DNA from 3 places in the Dickeya aquatica genome. Region 2 is predicted to be linked to each of the others. Evidence: predicted binding sites of a transcription regulator. Region 2 holds the regulator's gene; each other region holds the start of a gene.
What was found. Region 2 encodes LexA, which represses DNA repair genes until DNA is damaged. Its sites were predicted from a motif close to TNCTGTATGTACATACAGNA; they were not measured.
Positions count from the first base shown of each region.

Region 1 (7,595 bases), 1.8 Mb from region 2:
CTGACTGATTTCCGAAAGGCCGACCTCAAAACTGCGATTCAGCAGGCTATAGGGGTTCTGGATGGAAACAATGCGGGGCAGGTCGTGCTTTTCCGCCAGTTGCAGGTAGCGCATCACTCCCCACGGGGTTTCGTTTGAGACGCCAATATAGCGGATTTTACCGGCCCGAACCTGTTCGCTCAGGGCTTCTAAGGTTTCAAGCAGTGTGACAACGGGTTTTTCGCTGGTGTATTGATAATTCAGCTTACCAAAGCAGTTGGTTTGACGTTGCGGCCAATGCACCTGATAGAGATCGATATAATCGGTATTCAGGCGCTTTAAGCTCTCATCCAATGCGGCGCGGATATTTTTGCGATCCAGCGCCTGCTGTGGTCGCACGCTGTTGTCACTCGCCCGTACCGGGCCTGCTACCTTGCTTGCAATGATCAGCTTTTCGCGCCCGCCACGGCTTTTCAGCCAGGAACCGATATAACTCTCTGTCAGCCCTTGTGTTTCTGAACGCGGTGGCACCGGGTAGATTTCTGCGGTATCAATCAGGTTGACGCCGCTGGCGACAGCAAGATCCAATTGAGCATGCGCATCCGCTTCGCTGTTCTGTTCACCAAAGGTCATGGTGCCAAGCGCCAGCGTACTGACTTCCAGACTGCTGTGGGGAATACGATGATAGTGCATTGCAGTTTCCTTTTTATTCTTCTAAATAAGGTCGGTGCGTAAGGCACCTCACTGGCGACTATAACCAAGCCGAGGCGAGGGGGAAGTTTCTTTATGCCGGAAAAACGAGGTGGAAAGCGGTGAAAGCGCCGGGCCTGAAGGTGTCTGGCGCGCCCAGGGAAAATGCAGTGTGGCCGTCTGTCAGCGTTCAATAACCTGAGAAACGCTATCAGGGTGGAGCTGGTGACGGGAACCATCTTCATCAGTATAACTGAGCAGGCCGGTAGCCGGGTCAAGCGCGGGTTTTCCCTGCGCCAGTAGCATCTGCCCCTCTTTGGTGGCGATGACGTAGTGACGGGTACAGCCACAAAGCAGGAAGACAGACGTCAGGGCTAAGACGGTGATAAGCCGGGATCGCATACTGAGTTTACCTGTGATTTAGCAAAAAAATTGAACCTCTTGCCAGTTTAGCAAAGCCTTATCAGCCTGTGGCTAGGATTTTGGTCAAAAAAATTAAAAAGATACGTAAGGACATATAGAGAAATAGCACGTTAGTTATTTCCCTATGAAATAGGGGTGATTTTTAGCAGGATTGTCTTGGTGATTCAGGGCTTTTTGCACTGATAAGGTTGAGTGCTCAGGCGCGTTACAGCAAGAAATGGCGCGCCAGCAATGGTGTGGTAAAGGTTTTCTTGAGATAAAAGCCACGCGGTAGCGTCAGGATAGGCTGGCCATGTTCGCCAATGGCTTCGGTTAATACGCGGCTATTGGCGGCCTTGGGGCGCAACTGTAATACTTCACCATGACGAGCGGTAATACTTTCCACTTTACCCAGAACAATCAAGTCCATCAGCTCTTCCCAATCCTGACGTAACCGCCTCTCTTCCTCTTCATTTGGGCTCCACAGCAAAGGGGCTCCGATATGGCGCTCTCCCAGCGGGATGGCCCGTGAGCCTTCAACCGGGATCCACAGCACTTTGGCAAGCTTGCGACGTACATGACTGCTCTGCCAGGTTACGCCGCTATTTCCGGTCAGGGGAGCAACACAGACAAACGTGGTTTCCAGTGGACGGCCTTGTTCATCAATTGGGATAGTTTTTAGTTCTACGCCGAGCTCGGGGAAATCTTGTTCAGGCTTACTGCCTGCGCTGGCACCGAGAAAACGCTCCAGTAATGTACCAATCCACCCTTTGTCGCGCTTGAGATTGGCTGGCAGTGGCAGGTGGGCAAACTGGGCCAGTTCGGCAAGCGAGTAGCCTGCCAGTGCTTGTGCGCGCCGCAATAGCGCCTGTTCGTTGTCTGGTGCCTGTTGGTGGAGTCTTGGGGTGTTCATGCCGAACCCGTCTATTGAATGTGATTTGATTAAAAATTGAGCGCCAATAAGGCGGGCTTTTACCCGGCTACCCGATATGGTGCTGAAAAATAATAATAGCATGATTATGCTGTGATTTTTTTTCTTTGCCGTGGAGCGAAAATCAGAGTCTCCGGTTTTGTTCATGACAAGCCACCGACAATGAACAGGATTTTACACTAGGTTATCCACAGATTTTTGGGATAACCGGGATAACCGGGGATCACTGTTTTGATTTACAGCCTTGACGAGGGGCAGATTTGCTGGTTTTGGTGATTTTTTGGCTGCTTTTACGCCATGGCCTGTGGATAACGGCTTGGTCGTGCGATCTTTAGCCATTCTGAATGTTGCGCCCGATCACAGTTAAGGTAGCCGGTGGAAAACGTCGTCAGGAATCGTTTAATTGTTTGAAAGAAAATAGCTATTTTTAATAGCTGTGGATAAGGGGAATTAAGTTAAAACAGGTTTTACTCACTTTTTCATGATGTTCTTCACAAAGATGTCCACAGAAAAAGTGAATAAAATGCCCTATTCACTGGCCGCATGTTTATAACTTGGCTGACATCTGTGGGTTAACCGTGTTTTATCAGGAGAATGGTCACGAGCCTCGCAATCGGGGCGCTTCTCGGGGGATGTAAAGCGGGAGTTTACCGCCTGTCAGGAGTGTGAAACAATCGGGCCATCTTTACATTCTTGTTTATTGAGGTAGTCCGGTGATCGACGATGATGGCTACCGCCCGAATGTTGGTATTGTCATTTGTAATCGGCAGGGCCAGGTCTTGTGGGCTCGTCGCTACGGCCAGCACTCCTGGCAGTTTCCCCAGGGGGGGATAAACCCCGGAGAAAGCGCGGAACAGGCCATGTACCGTGAACTGTTCGAGGAAGTGGGATTGCGGAAAAAGGACGTTCGTATTCTGGCTTCCACGCGAAGCTGGCTGCGCTATAAATTGCCAAAACGTTTGGTGCGTTGGGATACAAAACCGGTCTGTATCGGCCAAAAGCAGAAATGGTTTCTGCTACAGTTAATGTGTAATGAGTCCGATATTAATATGCAAAGTAGCGGTACGCCGGAGTTTGACGGCTGGCGCTGGGTAAGCTATTGGTATCCGGTGCGTCAGGTTGTGTCATTCAAACGTGATGTTTACCGAAAAGTAATGAAAGAGTTTGTCACCGCCGTTATTCAGCTACAGGAGAATTCGGCAGTCAGACTGCCCTCTGGTACCCGACGAAAACGAGGATAATCCGATCTATCATGATGCTCACGCGACTGCGAGAAATTATCGAGAAGGTGGCTGCCGCAGCCCGGTTGAGTGATGCATTAGAGATTTTGGTCAATGAAACCTGCCAGGCGATGGATACCGAGGTGTGCTCCATTTATCTGGCAGATAATGACCGCCAATGCTATTACCTGATGGCAACACGCGGGCTGAAAAAGCCGCGTGGCCGCACGATAACGCTGGCGTTCGGCCAGGGGATCGTCGGCCTGGTCGGCGAACGTGCCGAGCCTATCAATCTGGCTGATGCTCAAAGCCATCCCAGTTTTAAATTTATTCCCGCCGTGCGCGAGCAACATTTCCGCTCATTTCTGGGTGTGCCGATTATCCACCGGCGTCAGTTGCTGGGCGTGCTGGTGGTGCAGCAGCGTGAGCATCGCCAGTTCGATAAGAACGAAGAGTCATTTATGGTGACGCTGGCGACCCAAATGGCAGCCATCTTGTCCCAATCGCAGATGAAAGCGCTGTTTGGTCAGTACCGGCAAACACGGATAAAAGCGATGGTTGCCTCTTCCGGCGTGGCCATCGCGCCGGGCTGGCAGGATCGCAGCCAGCCATCGCTGGAACTGGTGTTCCCCGCCTCCAGCCTCGATAGCGATCGTGAACGATCCCGTCTGGTGATGGCGATGGAAGAGGCGGCTGCCGAATTTCGCCGCTTTAGCAAACGCTTTAGCGCCAGCGCGCAAAAAGAGAGCGCCGCTATCTTCGATTTCTACTCCCACCTGCTCAACGATGCGCGTCTTAAGCGTGACCTGTTTCAGGAAGTTGACACTGGCAGTGTGGCGGAATGGGCAGTAAAAGTGGTGATCGAGCGCTTTGCCGCCCAGTTTGCCAGCCTGCAAGATACTTACCTGCGCGATCGTTCCAGTGATTTACGTGCTCTCGGGCAACGCCTGCTGTTTCATCTTGATGATAATGCACAAAGCAACGGCCAGTGGCCGGAACGCTTTATTTTGGTTGCCGATGAGCTAACGGCCACCTTGCTGGCAGAAGTGCCGCAAGAGCGCCTGGCGGGCGTGGTTGCCTATGACGGTGCGGCCAATTCCCACGCGGCCATTATGGTGCGAGCGATGGGGATCCCCACCCTGATGGATGCGGATATCCAGCCTGAGTTGCTGCATCAGCGGTTACTGGTGCTGGATGGCTACCGGGGAGAGCTGCTGGTTGACCCGGAGCCCGTGCTGGTGCAGGAATACCAGCGTCTGCTGAGTGAAGAAAACGAGCTGACCCGGCTGGCGGAAGATGACATGGAACGCCCGGCCGTGCTCAAAACCGGTGAGCGCATGGAAGTGATGCTCAATGCCGGTTTGAGCGCCGAGCATGAAAAACGCTTTATCAATCAGGTTGATGGCGTGGGCTTATACCGCACTGAAATCCCGTTTATGCTGCAAAATGGTTTCCCTTCGGAAGAAGAGCAGATGACGCAATATGAAGGGATGCTACGTTTATACCCGTCGCGCCCCGTCATGCTGCGCACGCTGGATATCGGTGCTGACAAACAGTTGCCTTATTTACCCATCAGCGAAGAGAACCCTTGCCTTGGCTGGCGAGGTATTCGCGTCACACTCGATCAGCCGGAAATCTTTATGATTCAGGTGCGCGCGATGCTGCGCGCCAACGCGCAGATTGGCAATCTCCGTATTCTGCTGCCGATGATCAATAGCCTCGATGAGATAGATGAGGCAAAACGGCTGATTGAGCGGGCTCAGGCAGAAGTATCAGAAACGCTGGGATTCCCCGCTCCACGACCGCGGATCGGCATCATGCTGGAAGTGCCGTCGGTGCTGTTTTTACTGCCGCATTTGTCATCACGTATTGATTTTGTCTCGGTTGGCACCAATGACCTGACCCAGTATCTGCTGGCAGTCGATCGCAATAATCCTCATGTGGGCGCACTTTACGACAGCCTCCACCCCGCCATGCTGCACGCCTTGAATATGATTATCACCCACTGCCGGGAATATCAGTTGCCGGTGTCGGTGTGTGGGGAAATGGCGGGCGAGCCGATGGGGGCATTGCTGCTAACCGGACTTGGCTATCGCACGTTGAGCATGAACGGGCGCAGTGTCGCTCGTGTTAAATACCTGCTGCGGCGTATCGGTGCTGATGAATCGCACCAACTGGCACAAAAAGTCCTCGGTGCACAAACTGCCAGCGAAGTCCGGCAATGGGCGTCAATTTTTATTGAAGAACGCGGCCTGGGCGGTCTTATCCGTGGTGGGCGCTGAAAGTCTTATCGTGCCTGATGTTGCGCGCTCTGTGGTTTGGGTAATCCCGGAATGCTTACGCTCTTGACATGTCAAGAGCGGCAGGCCCGGTATCATAATGTTTACAGTTCTTTTATCCCGTCGTCGCCACCTGTGTTGACCAGCTATGCTATTATGCGCAACCGCACTCGGCAGACAGTTGCCAGGTGTGGTGAACGCGCTAAATCGCCCCCGATATCAGGGACTAGGCGGCAATAAAAGCAATAATCAATGTGGTGAACGACGATGACGAGCTATCTGGCATTTCCCCAGTTTGATCCGGTGATATTTTCAATAGGGCCGGTTTCCCTGCACTGGTACGGACTGATGTATTTGGTCGGGTTTGTTTTTGCCATGTGGCTGGCAGTGCGCCGGGCTGGGAAAAGCAATAGCGGCTGGCGCAAAGAGGAAGTGGAGAACCTGCTCTATTTCGGTTTCCTCGGGGTGTTTGTTGGCGGGCGGCTCGGGTACGTACTGTTCTACGCATTTCCCAATTTCCTGGCTAACCCGCTCTACCTGTTCCGGGTGTGGGATGGCGGAATGTCCTTCCACGGTGGCCTGCTTGGGGTTATCACCGTGATGTTGTGGTTTGCTCATCGTACCCGCCGCAATTTCTTCCATGTATCTGATTTTATGGCACCCTTGATCCCATTTGGGCTGGGAGCCGGTCGTTTGGGCAACTTCATCAACGGTGAACTCTGGGGCCGTGTCACCACAGATACGCCCTGGGCGATGTTATTCCCCTCTTCTCGTGGTGAAGATATGGCGCTGGCGGCGGCAAATCCGCAATGGCAGGCCATCTTTAATCAGTACGGTGTACTGCCGCGCCATCCATCGCAGCTCTATGAGCTGGTGCTTGAAGGTGTGGTGTTGTTTATTATCCTGAATTTTTTTATTCGCAAATCCCGTCCGATGGGCAGTGTTTCCGGTTTATTCCTGATTGGCTACGGCGCGTTTCGTATCATCGTTGAATTCTTCCGCCAGCCGGATGCCCAACTGGGGCTGTTTAGCGGCATCAGCATGGGGCAGATCCTGTCACTGCCGATGGTGCTGGCTGGGGTGCTAATGATGGTGTGGGCATACCGCCGTCAACCGGCCCGGTCATGAGTATTGATCCAAAATTAAGTTGATGAGGTGGTATGAAACAGTATCTGGAACTGATGCAAAAAGTGCTCGATGAGGGAATACCGAAAGATGACCGCACCGGCACCGGAACGTTATCTATTTTCGGGCATCAGATGCGTTTCAATCTGCGCGATGGCTTTCCGCTGGTCACGACCAAGCGCTGTCATTTACGTTCGATCATTCATGAGCTGTTATGGTTTCTGAACGGTGATACCAATATCGCCTACCTGCGAGAAAATAATGTCTCTATTTGGGATGAGTGGGCAGACGAAAGCGGCTCTTTAGGCCCGGTGTATGGCAAGCAGTGGCGCGCCTGGGGAACCGCTGACGGCCGTCAGATAGACCAGCTACAAACGGTTCTGGCGCAGCTAAAACAAGACCCGGATTCGCGCCGCATTATTGTTTCGGCCTGGAACGTCGGTGAGCTGGATAAAATGGCGCTGGCACCTTGTCATGCGTTCTTCCAGTTCTACGTTGCTGATGGAAAACTCTCCTGCCAGCTTTATCAGCGCTCTTGTGATGTGTTTCTCGGCTTGCCGTTTAACATCGCCAGCTATGCATTATTGGTGCATATGCTGGCACAACAGTGCGATCTGGAGGTGGGGGATTTTGTCTGGACCGGCGGAGACACGCACCTTTACAACAACCATCTGGAGCAGGCGCGTTTACAACTCAGCCGTGAACCGCGTTCGCTACCCCGTCTGGTGATTAAACGTCGTCCTGCATCGCTGTTTGACTACCGCTTTGAGGATTTTGAGGTTGAAGGTTATGACCCGCACCCGGCGATTAAAGCTCCGGTAGCCATTTGACAGATGCAGACTTGCCGCCTTACCGGGTAAGGTTATCGCACGGTTCGTTCCAGTCTTAACTCTATACATCATCCCCTGTCAGCATCGCTGGCGGGGGATTTTTTTATCCCCTTATTTCCTCGTATTTTTGCGTGCCTCT
Region 1 covers NZ_LT615367.1:3,347,195-3,354,789, reverse strand. The annotation lists gene DAQ1742_RS15290 (NADP(H)-dependent aldo-keto reductase) at 1-672, opposite strand, end outside; gene DAQ1742_RS15285 (YgdI/YgdR family lipoprotein) at 853-1,071, opposite strand; gene mutH (DNA mismatch repair endonuclease MutH) at 1,298-1,984, opposite strand; gene rppH (RNA pyrophosphohydrolase) at 2,716-3,243, shown strand; gene ptsP (phosphoenolpyruvate--protein phosphotransferase) at 3,258-5,504, shown strand; gene lgt (prolipoprotein diacylglyceryl transferase) at 5,769-6,629, shown strand; gene thyA (thymidylate synthase) at 6,662-7,456, shown strand.
Region 1: a site for LexA is predicted at 2,227-2,246, ahead of mutH (DNA mismatch repair endonuclease MutH). Genes of this name have one in related genera too.

Region 2 (7,595 bases):
CGGATATCCGGTTATGGACAACCTTGATCCGTTTTGATCCGGTCTACCACACGCATTTTAAGTGTGACAAACGCCGCTTAAGCGACTACCCAAACCTCTATGGCTATCTGCGTGACATTTATCAACTGCCAGGCATTGCTGATACCGTCGCGATGGATCATATTCGCCATCACTACTATTGCAGCCATGCCAGCCTCAACCCACATGGCATTATTTCCGCCGGGCCTCAGGCCGATTTAACCACTGCGCACGGCCGCGATAAACGCAACTAAAAAGCATCTATCGCGCATATCAGCTGCATCTGGGCACCCTCCCCGGCAATCACGCCGGTGACGTGGTGCTCTGTCAATCCGCGGTTATCATGAAGACGAGGTGTTAAAAACACGCGGGATCTCACGTAAAAACCACGCTTTGGCTTCACCCATACTGTCACGCCGCCAGGCCATGATTATCTGCCCTTCCAGAATATTTTCCGGGCTAACCACCCGCAGTCGGCCTTCGGCAATATCCTTTGCCACCATGTCATAAGGCATCGTGGCAACACCTAACCCCGCCAGCAGCGCACGTCGTTTATCATCCAGCGAGCTGACGGTAAGTCGTGGCTGTTTATCCAGCAGTTGCACGGTGAGTACCGGGCGTTCACGGGCGGTATCGGCAATGGCAATCCCCCGATATTTAATACGGCTGACTTCTGATAAAGGTTCCGGCTCGTCATGAATAGGATGATCCGGGCTGGCAACATAGACATTCTTGATGGTGTAAAGCTTGCGGGTATTAATTTCAGAAGAGGAGCGAAAATGCATATCCGGGGCAATCACAATATCCGCTCGCCCCTGCTCCAGCCGCTCCCAGGCTCCCGCCAGCACTTCTGTCAATAATGACACCTGTGTGTTAGCTTTCAGCGACAGTTTATCGAGCAGCGGAAACAGGCGATCAACAGGCACCAGTGCCTCGAATACAATCGTAAGATGGGTTTCCCACCCTCTCGCCAGCGCCTCGGCATCTGTCGTCAGTTTATCCGCCGCCTCCAGCAGGATACGACCACGCTCCAGCAGCATGCGCCCGACATTGGTAAATTTGGTACGATGACCGGAACGGTCAAACAGCACCACATCCAGCTCATCTTCCAGTTTTTGCATGGTATAACTCAGCGCAGAAGGCACCCGCCCCAGTTCATCCGCCGCGGCCGCAAAGCTTCCACGGCGGTCAATCGCATCCATGACGCGTAATGCTTCTAGTGTTAATGCCCGTTCCTTTGCCATGTTTCACTCATTCAGGATTTTTGAACGTGCCGACCAGATTAACTGGCTAACAATCCATCGTCCAGACAATTACTATCGCGTTATCAATAATTCTCAGGATTGAATACCATGATCATTAGCAGAGCAGCGCAACAGTGCGGCCAGGCTGACTATGGCTGGTTACAGGCTCGTTATACCTTTTCTTTCGGCCACTATTTCGATCCTGAGCTACTGGGGTTTGCCTCGCTGCGCGTGCTCAATCAGGAAGTGCTGGCTCCGGGTGCAGCCTTTCAGCCCCGCACGTATCCGCGCGTAGACGTGCTGAATATTTTGCTGCAAGGTGAGGCGGAATACCGTGACAGCAACGGCAACCATGTCAGGGCTAAAGCCGGTGAAGCCTTGTTACTTGCCACGCAACCGCATGTCAGCTACAGCGAACATAATATCAGTGAAGACACATCCCTGACGCGGATCCAGTTGTGGCTGGATGCCTGCCCGATGCGGGAAAATCAGTGCGTGCAGCGCACCAGCTTAGTCGATACCCCTCACCAGTTGCTGGCCTCACCGGAGGAAACAGACACCGGGCTTCATCTGCGCCAGCAGGTATGGATACACCATCTGAACCTGGCAGCGGATACCGAACATACCCTGACACTGCATGGCAGCCGGGCCTATCTGCAATCTATCTACGGTACCGTCCGTATTCAGGGTAACGAGACATCAGATAACGATTCCCCCGCGCAGCCAGACTCCTGTTCAAACCTGCTCCATTGTGGTGATGGCGCATTTGTAAAACAAGAAAACACCCTCACTCTTAAAGCACAAACTGAGGCACGGCTGTTATTGATAGACCTTGCCGCCTGATAACAGCTATCGGCAAAGCAGTGTTCAGACTCTGCGCACCACCGCGCTCAGGCTGCTTTTCCTTGCACTGAGGGTGGTATCTCGGTGTTTTAATTCAGTCATGGTAAGATAGCGAATTATCTCAAACTCGCTTCAGGGTTACTGCTATGGATTCAACCAATCCGGACACTCTCCTTGCCCAGGCTGAACAGCTTTGCCAGCAACGTAATGTACGCCTGACACCACAGCGGCAGGAGGTGTTACGCTTGATGGCCCTGCAAAGCGGTGCGATCAGTGCCTATGACTTACTGGATCTGCTGCGTCTCTCGGAGCCGCAGGCCAAACCCCCGACCGTTTACCGCGCGCTGGATTTTCTGCTGGAGCAAGGATTCATCCACAAAGTAGAATCCACGAACAGTTATGTCCTGTGCCATCATTTCGAAGAGCACAGCCACACCTCTGCACTGTTCATTTGTGACCGCTGTGGTCACGTCACAGAACGCCAGACACAAGGCGTTGAAGAAACATTGCAACAGTTAGCCAGGCAGTCAGGATTCGCACTGCGCCACAGTATTGTGGAAGCGCATGGGTTATGTGACGAGTGTCAAAAAGTGGAGTCATGTGAGCACCGGGACAGTTGCACCCACGATCACAGCATTGTGGTGAAAAAACGCTGACGTATCCGCTCCGCTTGTCATGATGAAGCTGGCGTGACGTGGCGACATGCGTGTGAAGTAACGCGATGCTTCACACGGTTTTTCCGCTCTATCACGATATTGCTGAAATGCCCCTGCCCGCTACATTCACTTCTGACATTCTGCCGTTTCCTGCACCGTTTCCTTTACTTTCAGCTTTGCCTTCGCTTGCTTAATGTCGGCCGATGAATCTGCGTGGGGTTTACCCCCAGTCACTGTTACGAATCACGCCAACAGCCAACCCTTCAATCGAGAAAGCCTGCTCGCGCAAATCAACCACTATTGGCGCAAAATCCTTGTTTTCCGCCAGCAACTGCACCACATTGCCTTGTTTCTTCAAGCGCTTAACCGTGACCTCATCCTCAATACGTGCCACAACGACCTGCCCGTTGTGTACATCCTGTGTTTTATGCACTGCCAGTAAGTCACCATCAAGAATACCAATGTCTTTCATAGACATACCGCTAACGCGCAGCAAAAAATCAGCGCTGGGTTTAAACATGGCAGGGTCAACCTGATAGTGACATTCAATATGCTGCTGTGCCAGCAACGGTTCACCGGCTGCAACGCGCCCAATAAGCGGCAAACCGAGATCCTCTTCTTCCATCAGCAAGCGGATGCCACGAGACGCCCCGGTAACAATCTCGATAACCCCTTTGCGTGCCAGCGCTTTGAGATGTTCTTCCGCCGCATTCGGTGAGCGGAAACCAAGCTGACTGGCAATTTCTGCCCGGGTGGGCGGCATACCGCTCTGCGCGATATGATCACGAATCAGGTCATAAACCTGTTGCTGTCTGGTGGTTAAGGTTTTCATTCCGCCCCCTGTTTGTTTATACAGTTTTGCTGTGAGTATATACAGGGAAAGTGCCAATGGGAACCGTGATATCGCTATTGCACGGATTTTTCGACGATTATGCAAACCGTCACGCAAAACGGCTCCATAACAGTGATACCCAGACGATCGCGGCCAAGACACAGGCGACAAAGACCGCCGCAGAACCAATATCTTTTGCCCGCCCCGACAGTTCGTGATAGTCCAGACCAACGCGGTCTACCACCGCTTCAATAGCGCTGTTTACCAGCTCAAACAGCACTATCAACACCACCGACCCGACCAGCAACAGCCGCTCTATGGTTGAAACAGGCAAGACACTCGCCACAAGCACCGCAACAAGCAGCAAAACCGACTCCTGTCGAAAGGCTGCTTCATGTTGCCACGCCTGCCTCAGGCCCTGTAGCGAATACCCTGCGGCTTTGACAATGCGGGTAATTCCTGTTGTCTTATTCATGATGACTCCACCTGTAATTTGTGATTGGCCGCAATTTTAACGCGTCCACATGATTGCATCACCACAGATATCCTGTTGGGTTTCTGGTATCCTTGGCGCGCGTTGCTAACAAGAGGCTTCTGGTTGTTATGTCAGGTTGGCGTAAAATTTACTACAAGTTACTGAATTTCCCTCTAAAACTCTTAGTAAAGAGTAAGGTTATTCCGCAGGATCCCGTTAACGAACAACGTCTGGATCCCTCAAGACCGATATTTTATGTGCTGCCTTATAGCTCTAAGGCAGACCTGCTGACGTTGCGCACCAAGTGTCTGGAATTACATTTGCCAGACCCATTGCAACCGCAGCAAATCGATGGCAAAACCCTGCCGAGCTACGTTTTTGTTAACGATGGCCCACGCCTGTTTCGCTACTACGTGCCGAAACAGCAGTCGATCAAACTGTTTCATGACTATCTGGATTTGCATCGCAACAACCCAGAGCTGGATATACAAATGGTGCCTGTCGCGGTTATGTTTGGCCGCTCGCCGGGTCGTGAAGGCCAGCATCAGGACGCGCCGCACCTGCGCCTGCTGAACGGTATCGAGAAGTTTTTCGCCGTTTTGTGGCTGGGGCGTGACAGCTTCGTGCGTTTTTCGGTGCCGGTATCACTGCGCTATATGGCGACAGAGCATGGTACTGACAAGACGATTGCCCACAAGCTGGCACGCGTCGCTCGCATGCACTTCTCCCGCCTGCGGCTGGCAGCCGTCGGCCCAAGACTGCCAGTGCGTCAGGCGTTGTTTAATCAGTTGCTTACCTCTCGTGCCATTGCCAAGGCGATTGATGATGAAGCACGGGTGAAGAAAATCTCCCACGACAAAGCGCAGCAAAACGCGATTGCGTTACTCGAAGAGATAGCGGCTGATTTCTCTTATGAAGCGGTCAGGCTCTCTGACCGGGTGCTGAGCTGGACGTGGAACCGGCTGTATCAAGGCATCAACGTTCATAATGCCGAACGTGTGCGTCAACTCGCTCAGGATGGCCATGAGATTGTCTATGTGCCTTGCCATCGCAGCCACATGGATTACCTGCTGTTGTCCTATGTGCTCTATCATCAGGGGCTGGTTCCCCCGCACATTGCCGCAGGCATCAACCTCAATTTCTGGCCTGCCGGCCCGATATTCCGCCGCCTCGGTGCCTTCTTTATCCGCCGTACCTTCAAAGGGAACAAGCTCTACTCCACGCTGTTTCGTGAATATCTGGGCGAGTTGTTTACCCGCGGCTACTCGGTAGAGTATTTCGTCGAAGGCGGGCGCTCACGCACAGGCCGACTGCTGGAGCCGAAAACCGGTACACTGGCGATGACCATTCAGGCGATGCTGCGCGGCGGCACTCGCCCGATTACGCTAGTGCCAGTGTATATCGGCTACGAACATGTGATGGAAGTCGGCACCTATGCCAAGGAGTTACGTGGTGCGACCAAAGAGAAAGAGGGATTCCTGCAAATGGTGCGTGGGCTGCGTAAGCTGCGCAACCTCGGCCAGGGCTATGTCAACATCGGTGAGCCGCTGACGTTGACGACCTATCTCAATCATCATGTGCCGCAATGGCGCGATGCGATTGACCCTATCGACCCGCAACGCCCGGCATGGCTTACGCCAACCGTACAGCACATTGCCGATGATATTATGGTTCGCATCAATAATGCGGCAGCGGCCAATGCGATGAACCTGTGCTGTACCGCGTTGCTGGCTTCACGCCAGCGGGCGTTGACGCGCGAGCAAATGGAAGAGCAGTTAGCGTGTTATTTGCAGCTACTGCGCAACGTGCCTTATAGCAGTGATGTTACGGTACCGAACAAAACGGCAGCGGAACTGCTGGAACATGCGCTGGGCATGAACAAGTTTGAGGTAGAAAAGGATAATGTTGGCGACATCATCATTCTGCCGCGCGAGCAAGCGGTCTTGATGACCTACTACCGCAATAACATTCATCATTTGTTGGTGCTGCCGTCATTGATTGCCAGTATCGTCATGCACCGTAGGCGCATTAGCACATCCGCGCTGTTGCACCAACTGACCTTAATCTATCCGCTGTTGCAGGCAGAGCTGTTTTTGCACCATGACAAAGCCGACCTGTCAGGCATTCTCGATAAACTGGTAACCGAGCTTGTCAGCCAGCGCCTGATTATCAACAACGCCGGTGAGCTGGAATTAAACCCGGCGCGCATTCGTACCCTGCAATTACTGGCCGCGGGTATCCGCGAAACCTTGCAGCGCTATACCATCACGCTGGCACTGCTGCATGCCAACCCGTCCATCAGTCGCGGTGCGCTGGAAAAAGAGAGCCGCAGCATGGCGCAACGCCTTTCTGTACTGCATGGTATTAATGCACCCGAGTTCTTTGACAAGGCCGTGTTCTCAACGCTGGTCAATACACTGCGTAATGAAGGGTATTTCAGCGACAGTGGCGAAGCGGTGCAAGAGCAAGTCCAGGCCATGTATACCATGCTGGGCGATCTCATCACACCGGAAGTGAGGCTGACCATAGAAAGTGCCAGTCTGGCGCAGGACAGTGGCGCATCATCGCCAGAGGAAGAGCAGGCCGAAGTACGAGAAGAGAAAGAAGACGCGCAATAAGCATGATGCCCTGCGGAAACATGACCGCAGGGCATTTTTGACGTTGATTACAAACTGAATAAAATACCGAAAAACAACACCATACCAACGTAGTTATTGTTCCTGAATGCGCGAAAGCAGTTATCGCGCTCACGTCCGGCAATCAATTTCTGTTGATAGGCAAACAACGCCGCCGCCACCAGTACCGACCAGTAAAAAACCTGCCCCAGCGCCATCATTCGGCCCAGTGCCAGCATTGCGGCTAATGTCATGAGTTGCAGTACACCAATGATCAGCGTGTCATGGCTGCCAAATAAAATGGCGGTAGACTTCACGCCAATTTTTAAATCATCATCCCGGTCAACCATCGCGTATTCCGTGTCATAGGCCACCGTCCAGCAAATGTAGGCAAAAAATATCAGCCAGCAGGTTGCCGGTAGCGACTCACTGACAGCAGCATACGCCATCGGAATTGACCAGCCGAAGGCCGCGCCCAAAACCAGTTGCGGTAAATGACTGACTCGCTTCATAAACGGGTAGACCCAGGCCAGCGCGAGGGCGGCCACAGACAGCCAGATGGTCATCGGATTCATGGTCAGCACCAGGCCAAACGCCAGCAGGACCAGAACCACAAACAACACCTTGGCTGATTGCTCACTCACCAGCCCAGAAGGTAACGGGCGCGATGCGGTGCGTTTCACATGCCCGTCAAAATGACGATCGGCATAATCATTGATAACGCACCCGGCCGCTCGCATCAAAAAAACGCCCGCCACAAACACCAGCAGTGTCCAGACTGCCGGTGTTCCACGCCCGGCCAGCCATAATGCCCAGAGTGTCGGCCACAATAACAACAGTGAGCCAATCGGCTTGTCGATACGCATCAAACGGCAATATGCCCCCCAGCGTCCTGACATAAACAGTCTTTCC
Region 2 covers NZ_LT615367.1:599,370-606,964, reverse strand. The annotation lists gene DAQ1742_RS02775 (glutathione S-transferase family protein) at 1-272, shown strand, start outside; gene DAQ1742_RS02770 (LysR family transcriptional regulator) at 360-1,262, opposite strand; gene DAQ1742_RS02765 (pirin family protein) at 1,371-2,105, shown strand; gene zur (zinc uptake transcriptional repressor Zur) at 2,252-2,761, shown strand; gene lexA (transcriptional repressor LexA) at 2,982-3,593, opposite strand; gene DAQ1742_RS02750 (diacylglycerol kinase) at 3,703-4,068, opposite strand; gene plsB (glycerol-3-phosphate 1-O-acyltransferase PlsB) at 4,197-6,686, shown strand; gene ubiA (4-hydroxybenzoate octaprenyltransferase) at 6,734-7,582, opposite strand.

Region 3 (7,595 bases), 1.4 Mb from region 2:
CAGCTGGTTAAAGAAGTTCTCGAAATCCTGGCGCACCGTGGGGTCGGCATTTTCATTGACCGTCAACGACGCCGACGTGTGGCAGATAAACACATGCAGCAGCCCGACTTTCACATTACGTAAATCTGTCACCGGCTCCAGCACGTCATCGGTTATCAAATGAAAACCACGGGCGCGGGGTTTAAGCCGAATATCGTATTGTTTCCACATTTCACGTCTCCTGCGGTGGTGAGTGATTGGCATAAAAAAGCGCGGCTCGCCGCGCTTAACAAACCTCATCTTGCTGGCGGGACTAACCCCGATCCAGAATCGGTTTCAGGAACCGGGCAGTGTGGGATTGTTCGCACTGCGCCACCGTTTCCGGCGTGCCGGACACCAGAATCTCGCCGCCGCCGCTGCCCCCTTCCGGCCCCAGATCGACAATCCAGTCAGCGGTTTTGATCACATCCAGATTGTGCTCAATCACCACAATGGTGTTGCCCTGGTCACGCAACTGATGCAATACCTCGAGCAGTTGCTGGATGTCGGCAAAGTGCAGCCCGGTGGTCGGCTCGTCCAGAATATACAGCGTCTGGCCGGTGCCGCGTTTTGACAGCTCACGCGCCAGTTTCACGCGCTGTGCTTCGCCGCCGGACAAGGTGGTGGCCGACTGCCCCAGCCGGATGTAAGACAAACCGACGTCGATTAGCGTTTGCAGCTTACGCGCCAGCGCCGGAATGGCATCAAAGAACTCGCGGGCATCTTCGATGGTCATCTCCAGCACTTCATGGATGCTCTTGCCCTTGTATTTGATCTCCAGCGTTTCGCGGTTATAGCGTTTGCCTTTGCACTGGTCACAGGGCACGTAAATATCTGGCAGAAAATGCATTTCCACCTTGATCACCCCATCGCCCTGGCAGGCTTCACAGCGACCGCCGCGCACGTTAAAACTGAAACGGCCGGGGTTATAGCCACGGCTGCGCGCTTCCGGCACACCGGCGAACAATTCGCGGATCGGCGTGAACACACCGGTGTAGGTGGCCGGGTTGGAGCGCGGCGTGCGGCCAATTGGGCTTTGATCGATGTCAATCACCTTGTCGAAATGCTCCAGCCCCTGGATCTCGCGGTACGGTGCCGGTTCGTTCAGCTCGCCGCCGTTAAGCTGGCGCTGGGCAATCGGGAACAGTGTATCGTTAATCAGCGTCGATTTCCCCGAGCCGGACACCCCGGTAATACAGGTGAACAGCCCGACCGGCAGCGTCAGGGTCACGTCTTTGAGGTTGTTGCCGCGCGCGCCAATCAGTTTTAACACCTTCGAGGGATCGCCCTGTACGCGCTGCGCCGGGATCTCGATTTTACGTGCGCCACTCAGGAACTGGCCGGTCAGCGATTCCGGCGTCGCCATGATCTGCGCTGCCGTACCTTCGGCGATCACCTGCCCGCCGTGCACGCCTGCGCCGGGGCCAATATCGATAATGTGGTCAGCGGCGCGAATCGCATCTTCATCGTGCTCCACCACGATAACCGTATTGCCGAGATTACGCAGGTGGATCAAGGTTTCCAGCAGGCGTTCGTTGTCGCGCTGGTGCAAACCGATAGACGGCTCATCGAGCACGTACATCACGCCCACCAGCCCGGCACCAATCTGGCTGGCCAGACGAATACGCTGCGCCTCACCGCCGGACAAGGTTTCCGCCGAGCGCGACAGCGACAGGTAATTCAGCCCCACGTTAACCAGAAAACGCAGCCTGTCGCCGATTTCTTTCAGCACTTTTTCGGCGATTTTCGCCCGCTGGCCGCTCAGTTTGATGTTTTCGAAAAAGGTCAGCGCATGGCCGATGCTCATGTCGGCAATCTGCGGCAGCGTGGTCTGCTCCACATAGACGTGGCGCGCCTCTTCACGCAGACGCGTACCGTGACAGCTGGCGCAGGGCCGGTTGCTGATGAACTTTGCCAGTTCCTCGCGCACCGCGGTCGATTCGGTTTCCTTGTAGCGGCGCTCCATATTATTGAGCACCCCTTCGAACGGATGACGGCGCACCGAGGTATCACCGCGATCGTTGATGTACTTAAATTCGATATTTTCTTTGCCGGAACCGTACAGAATCACTTTCTGAATCGATGCGCCAAGGCTGTCGAACGGCGCTTCAACGTCAAACTCATAGTGCTCTGCCAGCGAACGCAGCATCTGAAAATAGTAGAAATTGCGGCGATCCCAGCCGCGAATCGCGCCACCGGCCAGTGACAGCTCGCCGTTTTGCACCACGCGCGCCGGGTCAAAAAACTGCTGCACGCCCAGCCCGTCACAGCTCGGGCAGGCTCCCGCCGGGTTGTTAAAGGAAAACAGCCGCGGCTCCAGCTCATGCATGCTATAGCCGCACACCGGGCAGGCAAAATTGGCGGAGAACAGCAGTTCCGGCGCATGAGGGTCATCCATGTCCGCCACCACGACGGAGCCCCCGGAAAGCTCCAGTGCGGTTTCAAATGACTCAGCGAGGCGCTGTGCCAGATCCTCACGCACCTTGAAACGATCGACCACCACGTCGATGGTGTGTTTTTTCTGCAATTCCAGTTTCGGCGGATCGGAGAGATCGCACACTTCACCGTCGATGCGGGCACGGATATAGCCCTGCGTCGCCAGGTTTTCCAGTGTCTTGGTGTGTTCACCTTTGCGATCTTTCACGATAGGTGCCAACAGCATCAGCCGCTTGCCTTCCGGCTGGGCCAGCACGTTATCCACCATCTGGCTGACGGTCTGGGCATCCAGCGGAATATCGTGCTGCGGGCAACGCGGCTCGCCGACGCGGGCAAACAGCAAACGCAGGTAATCATGAATTTCAGTAATGGTGCCCACGGTAGACCGCGGGTTATGCGATGTGGATTTCTGCTCGATGGAAATGGCGGGCGACAGCCCTTCGATGTGGTCTACATCCGGTTTTTCCATCAGCGACAGGAACTGACGCGCATAAGCTGACAGCGACTCGACATAACGGCGCTGCCCTTCGGCATACAGCGTGTCAAACGCCAGCGAGGATTTGCCGGAACCCGATAACCCGGTCACGACAATCAGTTTATCGCGCGGAATCACCAGGTTAATGTTCTTCAGGTTATGGGTTCGGGCACCACGAATTTCTATCTTATCCATGCACACTTTTCCCGCAAAAGACACAGTGTTGGCCCCGGCACAGCGGCTGTATGCCAAAGAAAGCCAGTAGAAACGATCGATTATGGCACAAACAAAACTGAATGGATATCCAGTATCTGACGGCAATTTTCATCACCGGGGAAAAAAGAATGCGGCACGGCTCGCGGGTATTATCTGTCACGGTGGCGTGATAGAATTGCTCGCTTAAACTTTAAAAAAGTGATTTTTCAGGAGACACCAACATGGCCAGCAGAGGCGTTAACAAAGTGATTCTTATCGGCAATCTGGGTCAAGACCCGGAAGTTCGCTACATGCCGAACGGCGGCGCAGTCGCCAACCTGACTCTGGCCACGTCGGACAGCTGGCGCGATAAGCAAACCGGCGAGCAGAAAGAGCGCACCGAGTGGCACCGCGTAGCCCTTTACGGCAAGCTGGCAGAAATCGCCGGTGAATATCTGCGTAAAGGCTCTCAGGTGTATATCGAAGGCCAGTTGCGCACCCGCAAATGGCAGGATCAAAGTGGGCAAGACCGTTACACCACCGAAGTGGTGGTCGATGTTTCCGGCAGCATGCAGATGCTGGGTGGCCGCAGCGGCGGCGGGGCACCTGCGGGTGGCAACATGGGCGGCGGCAATATGGGTAACGCGATGGGCGGTAACGCGCCACAAGGTGGTTGGGGTCAACCGCAACAGCCGCAGCAAGCCAACCAGTTCAGCGGTGGTGCTCAGTCCCGGCCGCAGCAAAGCGCGCCGATGCCGGGCAACGAACCGCCAATGGATTTTGACGACGACATTCCGTTCTGAGTGCGCCGTTTTGCTTTGTAAATCAAGTGGTTAATTCGATTTATTGAATTAATCATAGGCTGTTGGAGTGCCTATTGCAAGCCTGACTTATCCTTACCCAGTAATGGGTTTGAACCTCGAAAGAGGGAGGGGAGTGTAGCATGTCAGGAAAAGGCTGGTTGCGGGGAAATAACCTACTTTGCGCCAGCCATTGCAAATCCCATATGGTTAAGCCTGATTGGTTGAATCATAGTTCATAGTGGGTTTCGGGATATCGATGGCTCACGGTTATTTAGGAGTCATACCAATATTTATAGTAATTATTTTTAGAAGGTTACTATATCCAACAATATTGGCACCTGCTCGGTGAGAGTGGTAATTGAACGTAAGTGAAACCTAAGTGGGATGCACCTTGACTACAAAGAAATACGGGATTACCTAAGTTGGTTAAGTAATTAACCAATATGGTAACGGAGACTCCGTAGTACCCAATGTAGCTCTGTAATGGAGTCGCAATTTGCTAACCAATCTGAAAAATATATATAAACTGATAAGCAATTATCAATGAAATTATATTCGTAAGGGGGAAGGGAGTCAGTTGGATCTATACTAATAGAAGCGAGGTTCGATAGTCAGTGCTATCACAGAGAACACTCAATGCTCTAAGTGGTATAAACAAAGCCAGTATACAAGGTTATAAGATCAAGAAGCTGCATAAAATCATGTGCAGTAATAAAGATCTTTGGGCACAAGCTTATGCTAATATTTATTCCAATTCGGGAGCCATGACGAGAGGAATAAATAATAATACGATGGATGGAATGAGTGTGGACAGGATTATCAGTCTTATTCATCTCATAGACTCAGGTTCGTACATACCCAAACCTTGTAGGCGCACGCACATACCTAAAGATGCCCGAAAACCGAATGGAAAGAAACGTCCATTAGGTATTCCAACTGGAGACGATAAATTAATACAGGAAGTAATGAGAATGTTATTGGAAGAGATCTATGAACCGGTTTTTAGCGACTGGAGCTATGGATTCAGGCCTGAGCGTTCCTGTCATTCTGCATTAAAAGAAATCAGAAACGGTTGGAAAGGAACAAAATGGGTATGTGATGTTGATATCAAAGGTTACTTCGACAACATTGACCACGATCTGCTGCTGAAATTCCTGAGCAAGCGGATCGCTGATAACAAATTTCTGGTGCTTCTCAAGAAGTTCCTGAAAGCTGGCTATCTGGACAACTGGCGTTACTTTGGCACTCATAGCGGAACACCACAAGGTGGAATTATCTCCCCTATTCTTGCCAACGTATTTCTCCACGAGCTTGATGAATTTATGAAAAATAGAATCACCGAGTTCGGCAAAGGAGGACGGAGGAAACCCAATCCCATATACAGAAGAGCACTACAAAACCGGGCAAATCGTATTAAATGGATCAGGCAAGGTTTCGGCGCTTCAGGAATGCCTGCTGATGAGCAGAAAATCCAAAAATGGAAACATGAAGCGGATGAACTGGAGAAACAATTGCGTACACTATCCAGTGTTATTATGGATGATACTGAATTCAAAAGAATGCGCTATGTTCGATATGCTGATGATTTTCTGATTGGTGTGATAGGAAGTAAAGGCGAGGCAAAAAAGATAATGGAAGAGGTTGTCGATTTTGTTGAATCCGAACTTCATCTGGAAATATCAAAGGAAAAATCCGGCATTGTTGACCCGAAGAAAGGATTCACTTTTCTCGGTTACGAAATAAAAACACGCCGTGAAAGAAAACAGGTCAAATGTGTTGTAGGGCTTAATACAGATGGAAGTAAAACTCATGCGGTAAAACGTACGATAACGGAACACGTCCATCTGGGTGTACCGAGGGAAAGAATCCTTAAATTCTGCTCTCTACGTGGCTATGGGAATTACGATGGCGGATATGGTAATAGTGCGGCTCGGCCAGCAATGATGCATATGTCTGACTATGAAATCATTGGTCAGTACAACGCCGAAATGCGCGGCTATGCGAATTACTACAATCTTGCCCCCGTTCTCTATCTCAATAAGTTGCATTGGATATGGGAAAACAGTCTTTATAAGACGCTGGCAGGTAAACATCGGATATCTCGCACCAAAATCGCGCGGCGGTTAAGGCAAGCGGATGGCAGGTATGTTTATCGGGAAAATCGTAATGGAAAGGTATATGAGTTGGAGGTATTTAGACTCAAAAACAGGAGTGCGCCCAAACACAGCTCACCGGATATATTGCCGAATACGCATAAATATTCTGGTAGAACTGAATTGCTGGACAGAATGGCTGCATGCCAATGTGAATATTGCGGTACCAGAACCGGCCCTTTTGAAGTCCACCATGTGAGGAAACTTAAGGATATCAAGTCGGGTACAGATAACTGGAAGAAGCGGATGATTGCCCGTAACAGGAAAACATTAGTGATCTGCCGAAGCTGTCACGTCAACCTTCACAGAGGAACACTGCCAGACCGAAGAAACTTTGTTTGATCCAATGGAGAGCCGGATGCATAGAAATATGCAAGTCCGGTTCGGTGGGGGGTAACGGCTAATCCGTCAGGACGCACGTACCCTACCCAACTAACCCGCCTGACTTGCCTCTCAACGCCCTGTTCTCACAGGGCGTTGTTTTATCATCACTTTTCTTTCATATCCAGCGCATCGCCGATGGCATAATAATGCCCACCGGCCACATGGTGCAGGCTGCGTAACATAGGGTCAGCATCCTCAAAATGCCAGTGACCGTCACTAAAGACTCGTGAGTCAGCCCAGGCACCGATCACTTCGCCAATAAAGAGATCGTAAGTTTGCTGGTGGTGAGGTTCAGGGATCAGTTTGCACAACAGCCAGGCAGCGCAACCGCTAACCAGAGGAACATCCGACTCGCTGCGACGAAACAGGTCCACCTGGCAGCGGGCCAGTTTGTCCGGGTTATCGCGCAGGCTGATGCTGCCAACCTGATGGGTTAATTCCCGTTGTGCCACCGTCGGCACCTGAATTGCGAAATAACCGCTGTTTTCCAGCAACTCGCGGGTTTTGTTCGCCTTATCCAGCACCACTGTCAGTTTTGCCGGGGTGAAATCCAACCCGCAGCACCAGGCGGCCGCCATCACATCATCAATGCCTTCATGACTGGCAGACACCAGCACCGTCGGCCCGTGGTTAATCAACCGATACGCCTTGGCCAGCTCAACCGGTAACATCTCACACTTCATATCCACTCCTGCGTTATGCGCTTTTCCCTTCACTTGACACCTTACACCAGTTGCGCAGAGGGGATGACATGCACGCCAATGGCGGGCTTTAGCGCCGCGGCCAGCAAGGCATCCGCAATGCGATCAGCCGGATTAATACGCCAGCGTGGCGGCAGCAACGGATGTAGTGCGCGCAGTAACTGCTGCGCCACCCATTCACCGGGCCGACGCTCGTCACGCTCACCACCGATTAACCCTGGACGCACCAGCGTGAGTGAGGAGAATCCCACACCGGCCAGATCGCGCTCCAGTTCGCCTTTCACCCGGTTGTAGAAAAAACGCGAGGCGGCGTTAGCACCCGCCGCTGAATTCAACACATAGACCGGTGTGCCGTGCACTTGTGCCAGCCGCGCGACGGCCAATGGGTAGTCGTGATCGACCCGGTAAAACGCCGCCTGACTGCCTGCCG
Region 3 covers NZ_LT615367.1:3,727,876-3,735,470, forward strand. The annotation lists gene DAQ1742_RS16950 (secondary thiamine-phosphate synthase enzyme YjbQ) at 1-210, opposite strand, end outside; gene uvrA (excinuclease ABC subunit UvrA) at 293-3,124, opposite strand; gene DAQ1742_RS16960 (single-stranded DNA-binding protein) at 3,367-3,927, shown strand; gene DAQ1742_RS16965 (reverse transcriptase domain-containing protein) at 4,542-6,422, shown strand; gene DAQ1742_RS16970 (flavin reductase family protein) at 6,569-7,147, opposite strand; gene DAQ1742_RS16975 (Rossmann-fold NAD(P)-binding domain-containing protein) at 7,189-7,595, opposite strand, start outside.
Region 3: a site for LexA is predicted at 3,220-3,239, ahead of uvrA (excinuclease ABC subunit UvrA). Genes of this name have one in related genera too.